Regions from separate parts of the Serratia sp. HNCC26DJ206 genome, predicted to be linked through region 2. Evidence: predicted binding sites of a transcription regulator. Region 2 holds the regulator's gene; the other holds the start of a gene.

Region 1 (6,674 bases), on a different contig from region 2:
CTTGGTTTCGAGCATATCAATCACGCTATGGGCTGTACCGGCCACGGCGACTGTGAAGTCACCATGCTGAAAACGCTGTAACCTCCGCAGACCCTCACCCTAACCCTCTCCCACAGGGAGAGGGGACTAAACGTGCCACATCCTTACTTCTGTGTCTAATGGCAATACCCCGTCAACTTCCTCTCCCACGGAATGAGAAGACCGAACATGCCAAAGCTTTACGCCTGCGCCTGACAACAGCACCCTATCAGCCCCCTCTCCCTCGGGGAGAGGGTTGGGGTGAGGGGAACAGGACGGGTATATGTATCTTGAACGCCACGCTCCTTCCCCCCCAAAAATTATTAACATCAACATTATTCAAAAAATCACCTGACATTTTTATATTTCAAACAGATAAACTGAATACCACATCCGGCATGTAAAATTACTGTGATATTCGTTAATAAATTAACGATTAGAAATTGACCACCAATCCTGCTGAGCTACTCTGCAATAACCAGCCATCACGCACAGGGAATACTTATGTCGGAAAATACCTTTGATTACATCATTGTCGGCGCAGGCTCAGCGGGCTGTGTGCTGGCAGCACAGTTGATCCGCCGTACTCAAGCGCGTGTTCTGCTGTTGGAAGCCGGTGGCGACGACAATAATCTGTTTATCAAGATGCCCGCCGGCGTCGCCAAGATCATCGCCAAAAAAAGCTGGCCGTATGAAACCGAGCCAGAACCCCACGCCAACAACCGCCGTATGCAGATCGCCCAGGGCAAGGTGCTGGGTGGCAGCAGTTCGGTGAACGGCATGATTTATATTCGCGGTCAAAAACAGGATTACGACGATTGGGCCACAAAGTTCGGCTGCACCGGCTGGGGTTATCAGGACGTGTTGCCCTATTTTAAACGCGCCGAGGCCAACGAAAGCCTGTCTGATGGCTATCACGGCAGTGACGGACTGCTGCCGGTCAGTGAGAATCGCTACCGGCACCCGCTCAGCATGGCGTTTATCCGCGCTGGCCAAGAGCTGAATCTGCCTTACCGCAACGATTTCAACGGCGAAAGCCAGCACGGCGTCGGTTTCTACCAGACCACCACCCACAAAGGCGAACGCGCCAGCACCGCACGCACCTACCTGAAATCGGTGCGTGATAACTCGCGGCTGGTAGTGAAGCTCAATGCCTTGGTGCACCGCGTCACTTTCGCAAACAACGTGGCAACCGGTGTGATTTACAGCCAGAACGGCGGCAGTGAAATCACCGCACAGGCAAATCAAGAAGTGATCCTCAGCGCTGGCGCAGTCGGTTCACCAAAAATTCTGCTGCTTTCCGGTATTGGTCCCCGTGAACATCTGGGATCCTTAGGCATTACGCCCTTGGCAGATCTACCGGTAGGCAAAAACTTCCACGATCATCTGCATATGTCGATCAACGTTAGCATGCGCGAGCCTGTCAGCCTGTTCGGTGCCGATCGCGGTTTGCAGGCGCTGCGCCACGGCGCCGAGTGGCTGGCTTTCCGCAGCGGCGTGCTGAGCTCCAACGTGCTCGAAGGTGCCGCCTTTACCGACAGCCTCGGCGATGGTCGGCCAGACGTGCAGATCCACTTTCTGCCGCTGCTGGACAGCTGGGACGACGTACCCGGTGAACCACTGCCAGCGATCCACGGCATGACGCTGAAAGTCGGCTATCTACAACCCAAAGCACGCGGCCAAGTGCAACTGCGCAGCCGCAACCCAAGCGACCCGGTCAAGCTACAGGCCAACTACCTTGGCCACCCGGACGATCTGGCCGGTAGCATTCGCGCCGTTAAATTTGGCCTGCGCTTTTTGCAAACCGCCGCCCTTAAACCGCTGATTAAAGATCTGCTAATGCCTCAGCCACAGTGGACCAACGACGAAGCACAGTTGGAGGAGTTTGTGCGTAACTTCTGTAAGACGGTCTATCACCCGGTAGGCAGTTGCCGCATGGGCCAGCACAGCTCAGACTCGGTGACCGATCTGCAACTACGGGTACACGGCTTTGAACGCCTGCGGGTGGTAGACTGCTCGGTTATGCCGCAGGTCACCAGCGGCAACACCAACGCTCCGACCATTATGCTGGCGGAAAAGGCAGTGGATTTGATTTTGGGCACCGCAGAGTAAAAACGTAGATCTGTAGTATGGACAGTCCCCTCTCCTTACCCACCGGAGAGGGTTAATTTGGAGAAAACATCACCCCGCCGGCACACCGCTATGAAAGCGGAATTCATTATCCGGCGACTGGATCAACTCGGCTTCAATGCGGCCAAAATGTGCCACACGCTCGCTGATATCACCTTCGGCAATCTGCTGCGCCAGCGTCAGGTAGTCCTGATAGTGGCGCGCTTCAGAGCGCAGTAAAGAAACGTAGAACCGGTTAAGTTCGTCGTCCAAAAACGGTGCCAGCTTAGCGAAGCGCTCGCAGGAGCGGGCCTCGATATAAGCACCGCAGATCAATTTGTCGATCAAGGTAGCCGGATCGTGAGTGCGCACTTCGCGGATCATGCCTTTGGCATAGCGGCTGGCGGTGATCTTTTTATAGCGGATCTGCCGTGCCTGCATGATCTCCAGCACCTGTGAGAAGTGATGCAGCTCTTCCTTAATCAGCAGCACCATTTTATCCACCAGATCCTGCCCGTAGGCCGAACCGTTCTTTGGCAGGATCTTCTTGGTGAACGCGCTCTGACGGAATAAAGCTTCCGGCACGCCCTCTTCCTCATGCACAAAGGCCTCATAAGGCCGCAGCAGTGCCAGCAGTGCATCGCCACTCTCTTTGTCCGCCACATAGCGGCGGATCAGCCACATACCGGTTTGTGCGGCTTTCAGTTCGCAAACCATATGGTCGGTCAGCAACAGCGGCAGGTTTTCCGGGCGGCGCGCAGCGTTAATCCAGCCATCGGGGGTTTCACAGTGCAGGAAGTTCAGAATTGGAGTTAATAGAGAATGGTATGTCATTTGAGCTTACACAGGAAAAGGGCCGGGAACCCGGCCCTTTAGATTAATTAATGGCGCTTACCGTCGTCGTCTTCATCGATAAATTCGCCGTCTTCGTCGTCATCCTCACCATCTTCACCGTTCGGATCTTCATAGTAGGTGCCCCAACCGTCGTAGTTAACGCCGCATTTCTCTGCCAGCGCCACCAGTTGCTCCACCTGGCTGTCGATCAGCTCGGCATTCAGCGCCACTTCGCTGATCACGTCACAGCACATCACCAGTGAGCCATCTTCCACTTCCAGCTCTTCGGCATCGGTCACTTCGTAGCCCAGCTTAAAGGCTTCAACCGCGGCCTTCTCCAGCACTTCAAACTTTTCGGCAGAGAAATGGTGCTCAATGGTGTAGAGCGCATCCGGATCGCTGCCGTCTTCCAGCAGTTCTTCGATGATCAGGCGGGTTTCTTCACGTTGTTCTTCCAGCAATTCGCGGTTTGCCATGCCTCTATCCTCAATAAAATGGTTTTCAATCAGACTGCTAACAAAAGCCCGTTATTCGGGAGAGCGTGCCGAAGGGGTCGTAGCGGCGTAAGCCGCCGGAGCGCCCCTCGGTGCGCTAGGCCCGGGTATCTCGGGTTCAAAAGCGACTTTGTTATCAATCTCTTTCAATACTTCTATTTTCACACACCAATGTCACAGCTGCCATGATAAACGTGAAAGATTTCTTTCCCGGGGTTGAAATTGAATATTCATACATATAAAGTGAATTTTAATTCAATTGAAACGTTAGGGATATACGAAGATGAACCAGATAAACCCCTTTTACAGTCGTCACTTTTTGAGGTTAATGGATTTTACTCCTGCCGAGATCCAGTCTCTGCTGCAACTGGCTGCTGATTTAAAACAGGCCAAAAAGCAAGGCCAGGAAACCCGCCACCTGCAAGGCAAAAACATCGCGCTCATCTTCGAAAAAGACTCAACCCGTACCCGATGCTCTTTCGAAGTTGCCGCATTCGATCAGGGAGCACAGGTCACCTATCTTGGCCCAAGCGGCAGCCAGATCGGCCATAAAGAATCAATGAAAGACACCGCTCGCGTGCTGGGCCGCATGTACGACGGTATTCAGTATCGCGGTTTTGGCCAGCACCTGGTGGAAACGCTGGCAAACCACGCCGGTGTACCGGTGTGGAACGGTTTGACCAACGAGTTCCACCCCACCCAACTGCTGGCAGATCTGCTCACCGTGCGTGAACACCTGCCGGGCAAACCGGTGAGCGAAGTGAAGTTCGCCTACATCGGCGACGCGCGTAACAATATGGGCAATACCCTGTTGGAAGCTGCCGCGCTGGTGGGGATGGATCTGCGCCTAGTGGCACCAAAAGCCTGCTGGCCGCAGGCGGAACTGGTAGCAGAGTGTCAGGCGCTGGCGCAGCAGACCGGCGGTAAAATCACGCTGACGGAAGACATCGCCGAAGGGGTGAAAGACGCTGACTTCTTGTATACCGACGTTTGGGTCTCAATGGGCGAGCCGAAAGAGGTGTGGCAGGAACGTATCGCCCTGTTGAAGCCTTACCAAGTGAATATGGCGATGGTCAAGCTGACCGGCAACCCGCAGGTGAAATTCCTGCACTGCCTGCCCGCGTTCCACGACGATCAAACCACTCTGGGCAAGCAGATGGCAGAGCAGTACGGCCTGCATGGCGGCATGGAAGTCACCAACGAGGTATTCGAATCCGCGCACAGCGTAGTGTTCGATCAGGCAGAAAACCGCCTGCACACCATTAAAGCGGTGATGGTGGCCACCCTGAGCAAGGTGCTGTGATGATATTACGCTGAATGGCCCATTGCCAGACTAAGAGCCCATCTCATTGGGCTATGTTATTTGCCATTTTGTCCCTGGGAAGTGCTCACAATCCTCACGTATTGCGTGTACGCCCCAGGGCAGGATCCCACTAGGCCTTTTTCATGCTCTCTATTCGTGAACAAACTCACGCATCCAGACCAGCAATCCGCACCAGATGAACGGTGAGCCACAGCAGTTCGTTCCCGCCGAGAGTAATATCGAGCTGGACCTTGACGTAATCGCGGATCAGTAGCGCGCAGCGGTAAGCATCCGGATACTCCTTAATCACCTGCACCAGCAGAAAACTGTCCCTCGCGCCGTCCAGTTCTCCCTCCTGTAAACGCTGGAAGAAGAACTGCATATGGACCAGAAAGCGCGAGTAGTTAATCGATTCGGTGTCGATTTGCTGCTTAAAGTGGTACTGAATGAGATTAAAAATATCCTTCAGCATTTTCACCGAATGCATGGTCTGCGCCACGTCGTCACCCTCGCTCTGGCCGTTAACCAGATGAAAAGCGATATTTCCGGCTTCCTCCTCCGGCAGTTCAATACCGTACTGCTGGAGAATAATCGTCACCGCCTCGCTGGCGACGCGGAACTGCTGCGGATAAAACCGCCTGACTTCCGGCAGCAGGCGGTTTTGAATGGCGATCCCTTTGCGGCTGCGTTCGATGGCGAAGGTGAGGTGGTCGGCGAGGGTAAAGAAAATCTGCTCGCGAACTTTATTGGCAAGCTGCTTATTGGCGCGGGAAATAATCATCGCGGCCATTTCGATGACCTCGTCCGGGATGGCGGAGAGCGCCTCAAGATAGCCGCTGCGCGTGCCGAGCACCTGGGTTACGAACAGCTTCTCTATCTTCTCCGGGGAAATCTCATCCCCGGGTCTGCTGTTGAAGCCAATACCTTTCCCCATGACGATAACCTCCCTGTTATCGTCATCCATAGAGAGCACCAGGCTATTATTAAGCACCTTCTGAACAATCATCTCTGAGACTCGTTGTAGTTGCCGTTTTGCGCGATGACCTCCTTATACCACCAGAAGCTGCGTTTACGGATCCTTTGCAAACTCTTCAGGTCATCTTCGCCGCGATCGACATAAATAAAACCGTAGCGCTTGGCGTATCCCTGATGAGTGCTGACCACGTCAATCGCCGCCCACGGGCAATAGCCCATCAGCTCGACGCCGTCGGCAATCGCCAGCCGCATTTGCTTAATATGTGCCTGTAAGAAGGCGATGCGGTAAGCATCATTCACCGTCCCGTCATGTTCCAGCTTGTCCGGCGCACCCATGCCGTTTTCACTAATCAGAATCGGCAGACCGTAGCGCTCGCACACTTTGCGCAGCGTTAGACGCAGCCCCACCGGGTCGACCACCCAGCCGTACGGCGTTTTGTCGACCCATGGGTTTTCCGCCGGACGATAAACCCCCTCTTCGCCCAGCATAATTTGCTGGTCGCCCGCACGGGGCGCAATATCCCCACCGTCGCCTCGGCTGGCAGCAATGGTGGCGGTCGAGTAGTAGTTAATGGCGATAAAGTCCGGTCGCCCCTGCTGTAAAATAAGTGCATCCTCTGGCTGCACCTCCGGCGCGAGGCCGCGGTCCTGCATATAGGCCCAGGCCAGGGCGTTGTAGCGGCCATGCACCGCAATATCCAAAAAGCTCCAGCAACGCAGCGTCTCCCAGTTATGCGCGGCGATAGCGTCCTCCGGTTTACAGCTTTCGGCATACATCGAAGTGGTATTTATCGCCGGGCCGATGCGCAGCCCGGGAAACTCGCGCTGGCACAGGGCGAAGATCTGCGCCTGGGCCAGCATCATATGGTGATTCTGCTGGTACAGCGCCTTCTTGTCCGGCAGTTCGCGATCGGCAGGAACGCCAATCGCCCCGGGATGGA
Region 2 (6,674 bases):
AATGTTGGACGATCCGTCCAACGGATCCATCAGCACCACATACTTGCCATTTTCAGCCCGCTCGCCGTCGAATATGACGATCTCGTCTTCTTCTTCAGAAGCGATACCCGCGACTTCACCGCGTGCTTTCAGTGCTGCTTTCAGTTTTTCGTTGGCGAACAGGTCCAGTTTCATCTGAACTTCGCCTTGGACGTTGGAAATGCCGCTGGTCCCCAGAATATCAACCAAACCGGCCTTGTTGATATCACGGTGGATGATTTTGGCGCCCAGTTTAATTGCAGAAAGTAGTGCAGTCAGCTCGCCGGTGGCGTGAGAGAAGTCGTGCTGTTTCTCGACGATAAATTCGCCTAACGTTTTCATGACACAATCCCTGAATCTACGGATGGATAGCGGTTTGTTAACAAACCGCCAACGTTTATCGTCAGCCAGTGTAGCCCAAAGCATTACGCCATTCATAGGCAAATCCATTTCTTCTAGGCGATTCTGAGCGTTAGAATAAGCACTAAATCGATGCACTCAAATGAGAAACCTAATGCGCATACATATTCTTGGGATCTGCGGCACCTTTATGGGTGGGTTGGCAATGCTGGCGCGTTCGCTTGGACATGAGGTTACCGGCTCAGATGCCAACGTTTATCCTCCGATGAGCACGCTGCTGGAAAATCAGGGGATCGATCTGATCCAGGGTTACGATCCGGCACAGTTGGATCCTGTACCGGATCTGGTGATTATCGGCAACGCGATGACCCGTGGAAATCCTTGTGTGGAAGCGGTGTTGGAACGTGGCATTCCATACGTTTCCGGCCCGCAGTGGTTGCACGACCAAGTGCTACGCGATCGCTGGGTGCTGGCGGTGGCCGGTACGCACGGTAAAACCACCACCGCCGGGATGGCGACCTGGATCCTGGAAGCTTGCGGCTATCAGCCAGGTTTTGTGATTGGCGGCGTGCCGGGTAACTTCGATGTTTCTGCCCGTCTCGGCGGTAGCCCGTTCTTTGTCATTGAAGCTGATGAATACGATTGTGCCTTCTTCGACAAACGCTCCAAATTTGTGCATTACAGCCCGCGTACGCTGATCATGAACAACCTGGAGTTCGATCATGCAGACATTTTTGACGATCTGAAAGCGATCCAGAAGCAGTTCCACCACCTGGTGCGTCTGGTACCGGGGAAAGGCAAAATCATTCTGCCGGACAATGACGCGCATCTGAAACAGGTGATGGCGATGGGATGCTGGAGTGAACAGGAGTTGGTCGGCGATGAAGGGGCCTGGCGCGCGCACAAGTTGACCCCAGATGCCAGCCATTACGAAGTTTTCCTCAATGGCGATAAGGTCGGTGAGGTTAACTGGGCGCTGGTGGGTGAACACAATATGCATAATGGCCTGATGGCGATTGCGGCAACCCGCCACGTCGGCGTACAACCCGCCGATGCCTGCCGCGCGTTGGGTGATTTCATCAATGCTCGCCGTCGCCTGGAACTGCGTGGCGAAGCCAACGGCGTGACGGTCTATGATGATTTTGCGCATCATCCTACCGCTATTCTTGCCACGCTGGCCGCGCTGCGTGGCAAAGTGGGGGGCACCGCGCGTATTCTGGCGGTATTGGAGCCCCGTTCCAACACCATGAAGATGGGGATCAGCAAAAACGATCTGGCCCCTTCGTTGGGGCGTGCTGATGAAGTGTTCCTGTTCCAGCCGCATCACATTCCTTGGCAGGTCGCCGAAGTGGCTGACGCCTGTGTGCAAACGGCGCACTGGAGTGCCGATCTCGAGACGTTAGTGGAGATGATCGTCAAAACGGCGCAGCCGGGTGACCATATTCTGGTGATGAGCAACGGCGGATTTGGCGGTATTCATGACAAACTGCTGGCGGCGTTGGCTAAAAAGGCCGAGCCGAAAGAAGCCTACTGACGCGTTTTCCCCATCATTTATCACGAGAGGGCCGCGAAAGCGGCCTTTTTTACGCCGATAAAAAAGCCCTCGCGAGCGAGGGCAATAGGGTTCGTCGAATAGGACGACGAGGTTTTCTAGGAAACCGGCATTTATCTCAGAACTCGGCAGTGGCAGTGACGAGGGGGTTCAGCAAATGCGTTTTCTTAGTGATTACTTGTAAATTTCAGCAGTGGCGTGGAAGTTGCCTTCGTTGCGTGCTTCGATCACACGATACGAGGTTGCCCCTTTAGCATCAGCTTTGGCAGACAGCGCCTGACGGATATCAGAAGGTGCTGCACCGACACCGCTGACGGTGATGGTACCTACGGATTGCAATTTTTCGGCCTGCGATGCATCAATGGATTGTGCTGCAAAAGAGCCAAAAGAAAGCATAGAGAGAAGGCTGATTGCTGCAACGGTGGTTTTAATTTTCATGATTAATCCTCTTTGTATTCTTTTATCAGTTCCAATGAACTGTGATTTACGTCACGAAAATGAGTATACATCTAGTAACTACAAAAATTAATAGCCCGCTAACAATTTCTAGTGAAACTTTATTCGTTCATCACTATTTTTAAGAATCTAATGGAATAAAAAGCGATGATAAAATGAGCTGTTGATGTTAAATTTATGTAATTTCAACAGGCTAAGTGCCTTTGACTAAAAGTGCGGAATATCACAGATACTACTGATTGCTCACGCGAGAATGTCATTGAAATGTGCTGCAAGTCGGCAAATAAGCAGTTTTAAACGTTGGAGGGTAGGTCGGGCGAGAGCGTTATGGCGAGAGAACGTTAACAAAATACGGCCGTCAGCCCTATTTTGTTAACGGAATAGCATCACAGTTCTTGTTCGAACAACGTAAGAATGGCTTCAAACAGTTGGCGTGCGGTAAATGTGCTGGCTGGAGTCACGAAGATCGTATCATCACCGGCGATAGTGCCGAGGATCCCTTCGGATTTGCCTAGGGAATCCAGCAAGCGCGCAATTAACTGCGCGGCACCTGGGCTGGTATGGATCACCACGATGGCATCATTGTGATCGACATCCAGCACCAGATTCTTCAGCGGGCTGGTGGTGGTGGGCACACCGAGTTCCGCCGGAAGGCAATACACCATCTCCATTTTGGCATTGCGTGTGCGCACCGCGCCGAACTTGGTCAGCATGCGAGACACTTTGGATTGGTTAATGTTCTCGAAGCCTTCTTCTTGCAGCGCCAAAACGATCTCGCCTTGAGAACTGAATTTTTCTTCTTTCAATAACGCTTTGAACGCTTTGATCAGATCTTCCTGCTTTGCGGGATTACGCATTCTGCACCGTGGAATGTTGACAATGGATGTGATTATTATGCATATAAATGAATTTTTATGCAATATTGACGTGTCGAGATAAAAGAGTAATGCGCGGAAAATAAGGAAGGGCCGGGATTTTAACAAAATCCGCGCCTCATGAATATGCCCGTTGGGCGTGGGAAACGAGTCAGCTCCCCGGTAAAGAAAATGTTATTAAAATGATGTTGTTCTGATGTTATGTAAGGGTGTAATGTAACCGCCGGTTAACTCGCCCGTGAAGAACCTCGCACTATTTTCGATTAGTGTGCGCTATGCCCTTAATGCGTAAGCTATTTAATCTAAAATGATCGCGACATCGGCCATTTTATTGCGCCAGCTCTAAAACCGACTGTTAATAGGTTGTTTTTAAAGGTGTAATAAATTAAGGTCCGAGACCAAAGAATTCACGGCGCTTTTATATTTAAGATAATAAAGGAGTATAGGATGAAAGTTGCAGTTCTCGGTGCTGCTGGCGGTATCGGCCAGGCCCTCGCCCTTCTACTCAAAACCCAGCTTCCTTCAGGTTCTGAACTCACCCTCTACGACATTGCCCCTGTTACCCCAGGCGTTGCCGTTGACTTAAGCCACATCCCAACCGCAGTTAAAATTAAAGGCTTCAGTGGTGAAGATGCAACTCCTGCGCTGCACGGTGCCGATGTGGTGCTGATTTCTGCCGGTGTTGCTCGTAAGCCTGGTATGGATCGTTCAGATCTGTTTAATGTGAACGCCGGTATCGTGCGTAACCTGATCGAGCAAGTGGCTAAAACCTGCCCGAAAGCCTGCATTGGTATCATCACCAACCCGGTGAATACCACGGTAGCGATTGCCGCAGAAGTGCTGAAGAAAGCCGGTGTTTACGACAAGAACAAACTGTTTGGCGTCACTTCGCTGGATATTATCCGTTCCAACACCTTCGTGGCTGAGCTGAAAGGTAAAAAGCCGGAAGAGCTGGAAGTGCCGGTTATCGGTGGTCACTCTGGCGTGACCATTCTGCCACTGCTGTCGCAGATCCCTGGCGTGAGCTTTACCGCGCAGGAAGTGGCTGATCTGACCAAGCGTATCCAGAATGCGGGTACCGAAGTGGTTGAAGCTAAAGCCGGTGGCGGTTCAGCGACCCTGTCTATGGGCCAGGCGGCGGCACGTTTCGGCTTGTCTCTGGTGCGCGCACTGAGCGGCGAGAAAGGCGTGGTGGAATGTGCCTACGTTGAAGGCGATGGCAAATATGCCCGCTTCTTCGCACAGCCACTGCTGTTGGGCAAAAACGGTGTTGAAGAACGTAAAGACATCGGTGCTTTGAGCGCGTTCGAACAGCAAGCGCTGAACGAAATGCTGGACGTGCTGCACAAAGATATCGAACTGGGCGAAAAGTTTATCAATAACTGATAGCGCCAGTGCGTTAAGCCTACAAAAGCCGCCGGAACAACAGTCCGGCGGCTTTTTTTCGTCTCATGATTTGATACGACTCTTTCGATCCAGCAGACGCTGCGTGTGCGGATCAAAATACCTGCTTGGCCAAATTTCCGCAGGATGAACATTCAATGCGTCGGCAATCAGCCATTCTCCTTTCGGCCAGGGGCGTGATAGCGCATTGGCGAGGGTGGATGAGCTTAGCCCTGCCTCGCGTGAAACCGCTGCCAATGTTGTCCCTCTCTTCTTTAATGCCGCTATTACGTCTGCTGGATGCCAGTCTGGGTTCCGTGAATTCATGTTTACATTCCTTTTTTGATTAGAGAAAGTTCTGTTAGTGGTATAACTAACAGGTCAGAATTAATCGTTTGAACAACATGAAGCGCTTATTCAGAAACAAGAATACCACTAAGTTTCTAAAAAACATCTTATGGTTTCTGAAAAATTTGTCTTGCCACACTATTGTCCAGAGATAATGGCTATGAAAAACGAGTGGTTTGCTGCCAAGGAGCTTACAGGCATCGCAGGATTACCTTCTTCTACACAGGGAATCAATCTGATGGCTCGGCGCGAAGGCTGGGTCAGCCGCCGTCGTAAAGGCGTGCAGGGGAAGGCGTTGGAATATCATGTCGACAGCCTGCCTAGCGGCGTGAGGAAATTGTTGGTACTGCGGGAAGAACCGGCGGCCTATGAGGTGGAACGGCAGGATCCTTTGGCGGTCTGGATTGAATATTACTACCACCTGTCAGACAGTGAGCGGGCGCAGGTGATGGCGTTCCTGATGCGCGAAGGTGTCGGCAGCCTGTTGGCGTGGATTGCCGAGCAGAACAAGTAACGCGAATCATTGTGCAAAGTGTTTCACAAACACCGTATTCCTGTGGCCAAGTGTTTTCAGTGCGGCTTTCGTTTTATCTTCTCTTTGGTCAATAAGCCTGCCTTGAGTTATCGCGGGATAATTTTCTTGCGCGGCAACCACATAGTGAATGGTATGACTAACGGGTGTGCATTAATCGTTTGTTCCATTGGAACTCATTAATGAAGAGAATTAATAGGCCTGGAATCCAGACCTATTTGAATATTAGGAAAGGGTTGTTTCTTAAAAATCGCGCTGAACGGCCAGATGTGCTAATCCTTCCAGCGCCGCACGATGTGGCGACTCCGGCAGCACCTGCAACGCAGCAATCGCTTTGTCCGCCTCTTCTTCTGCGCGTTGACGTGTGTAGGTCAGAGAACCACATGCCTCCATGGCGGCCAGAACCGGTTCCAGCAGATGGCGACCATTCCCCTGCTCAATGGCTGTGCGGATCATCGCTGCCTGTTCTGCATTGCCATTATGCATAGCGTGCAGTAATGGCAGCGTGGGCTTGCCTTCATTAAGATCGTCACCGGTATTTTTGCCCAACGTTACCCCGTCAGCGCTGTAATCGAGCAGATCGTCGATCAACTGGAACGCGGTACCCAAGTAGCGGCCATAGTCCTGCAGTGCTTTTTCTTCTGCCTCACTGGCACCGGCAAGAATGCCCGATGACTGGGCTGCTGCTTCAAACAGGCGGGCGGTTTTGCTGTAGATCACCCGCATGTAGTTTTCTTCAGTAATGTCAGGGTCGTGCACGTTCATCAATTGCAGCACTTCGCCTTCGGCAATCACGTTGACGGCCTCAGACATCAGCGCCAGCACGCGTAGCGATTCCAGGCTGGTCATCATCTGAAAAGCTCGGGTATAGATGAAGTCTCCAACCAGCACGCTAGCCGCATTGCCAAACGCTGCATTGGCGGTAGCCTTGCCGCGGCGCATATCGGATTCATCCACCACGTCATCATGCAGCAGCGTGGCGGTGTGAATGAACTCGATCAGGGCTGCCACGGTAATATGTTTATCACCCTGATAGTGCAGCGCCCGCGCCGCCAGCACGGCGATCATCGGACGAATGCGCTTACCGCCACCGCTGATAATGTAATAGCCAAGTTGATTGATGAGCGTGACATCGGAATTCAACTGTTCG

The links. Region 2 encodes ArgR, which controls arginine synthesis, uptake and breakdown. Its sites were predicted from a motif close to ANTGAATAAAAATACANT; they were not measured.
Region 1: a site for ArgR is predicted at 3,698-3,715, ahead of argF (ornithine carbamoyltransferase). Genes of this name have one in related genera too.

The regions. Positions count from the first base shown of each region.
Region 1 covers NZ_JBXUGP010000013.1:110,348-117,021, reverse strand. The annotation lists gene AC2A1E_RS10825 (GNAT family N-acetyltransferase) at 1-81, shown strand, start outside; gene AC2A1E_RS10820 (GMC family oxidoreductase) at 523-2,130, shown strand; gene miaE (tRNA isopentenyl-2-thiomethyl-A-37 hydroxylase MiaE) at 2,200-2,961, opposite strand; gene rraB (ribonuclease E inhibitor RraB) at 3,009-3,437, opposite strand; gene argF (ornithine carbamoyltransferase) at 3,739-4,758, shown strand; gene AC2A1E_RS10800 (PRD domain-containing protein) at 4,925-5,764, opposite strand; gene AC2A1E_RS10795 (glycoside hydrolase family 1 protein) at 5,761-6,674, opposite strand, start outside.
Region 2 covers NZ_JBXUGP010000021.1:3,237-9,910, reverse strand. The annotation lists gene fbp (class 1 fructose-bisphosphatase) at 1-360, opposite strand, end outside; gene mpl (UDP-N-acetylmuramate:L-alanyl-gamma-D-glutamyl-meso-diaminopimelate ligase) at 533-1,912, shown strand; gene yhcN (peroxide/acid stress response protein YhcN) at 2,105-2,368, opposite strand; gene argR (transcriptional regulator ArgR) at 2,773-3,243, opposite strand; gene mdh (malate dehydrogenase) at 3,709-4,647, shown strand; gene AC2A1E_RS14970 (helix-turn-helix domain-containing protein) at 4,711-4,971, opposite strand; gene AC2A1E_RS14965 (DNA-binding protein) at 5,153-5,506, shown strand; gene ispB (octaprenyl diphosphate synthase) at 5,768-6,674, opposite strand, start outside.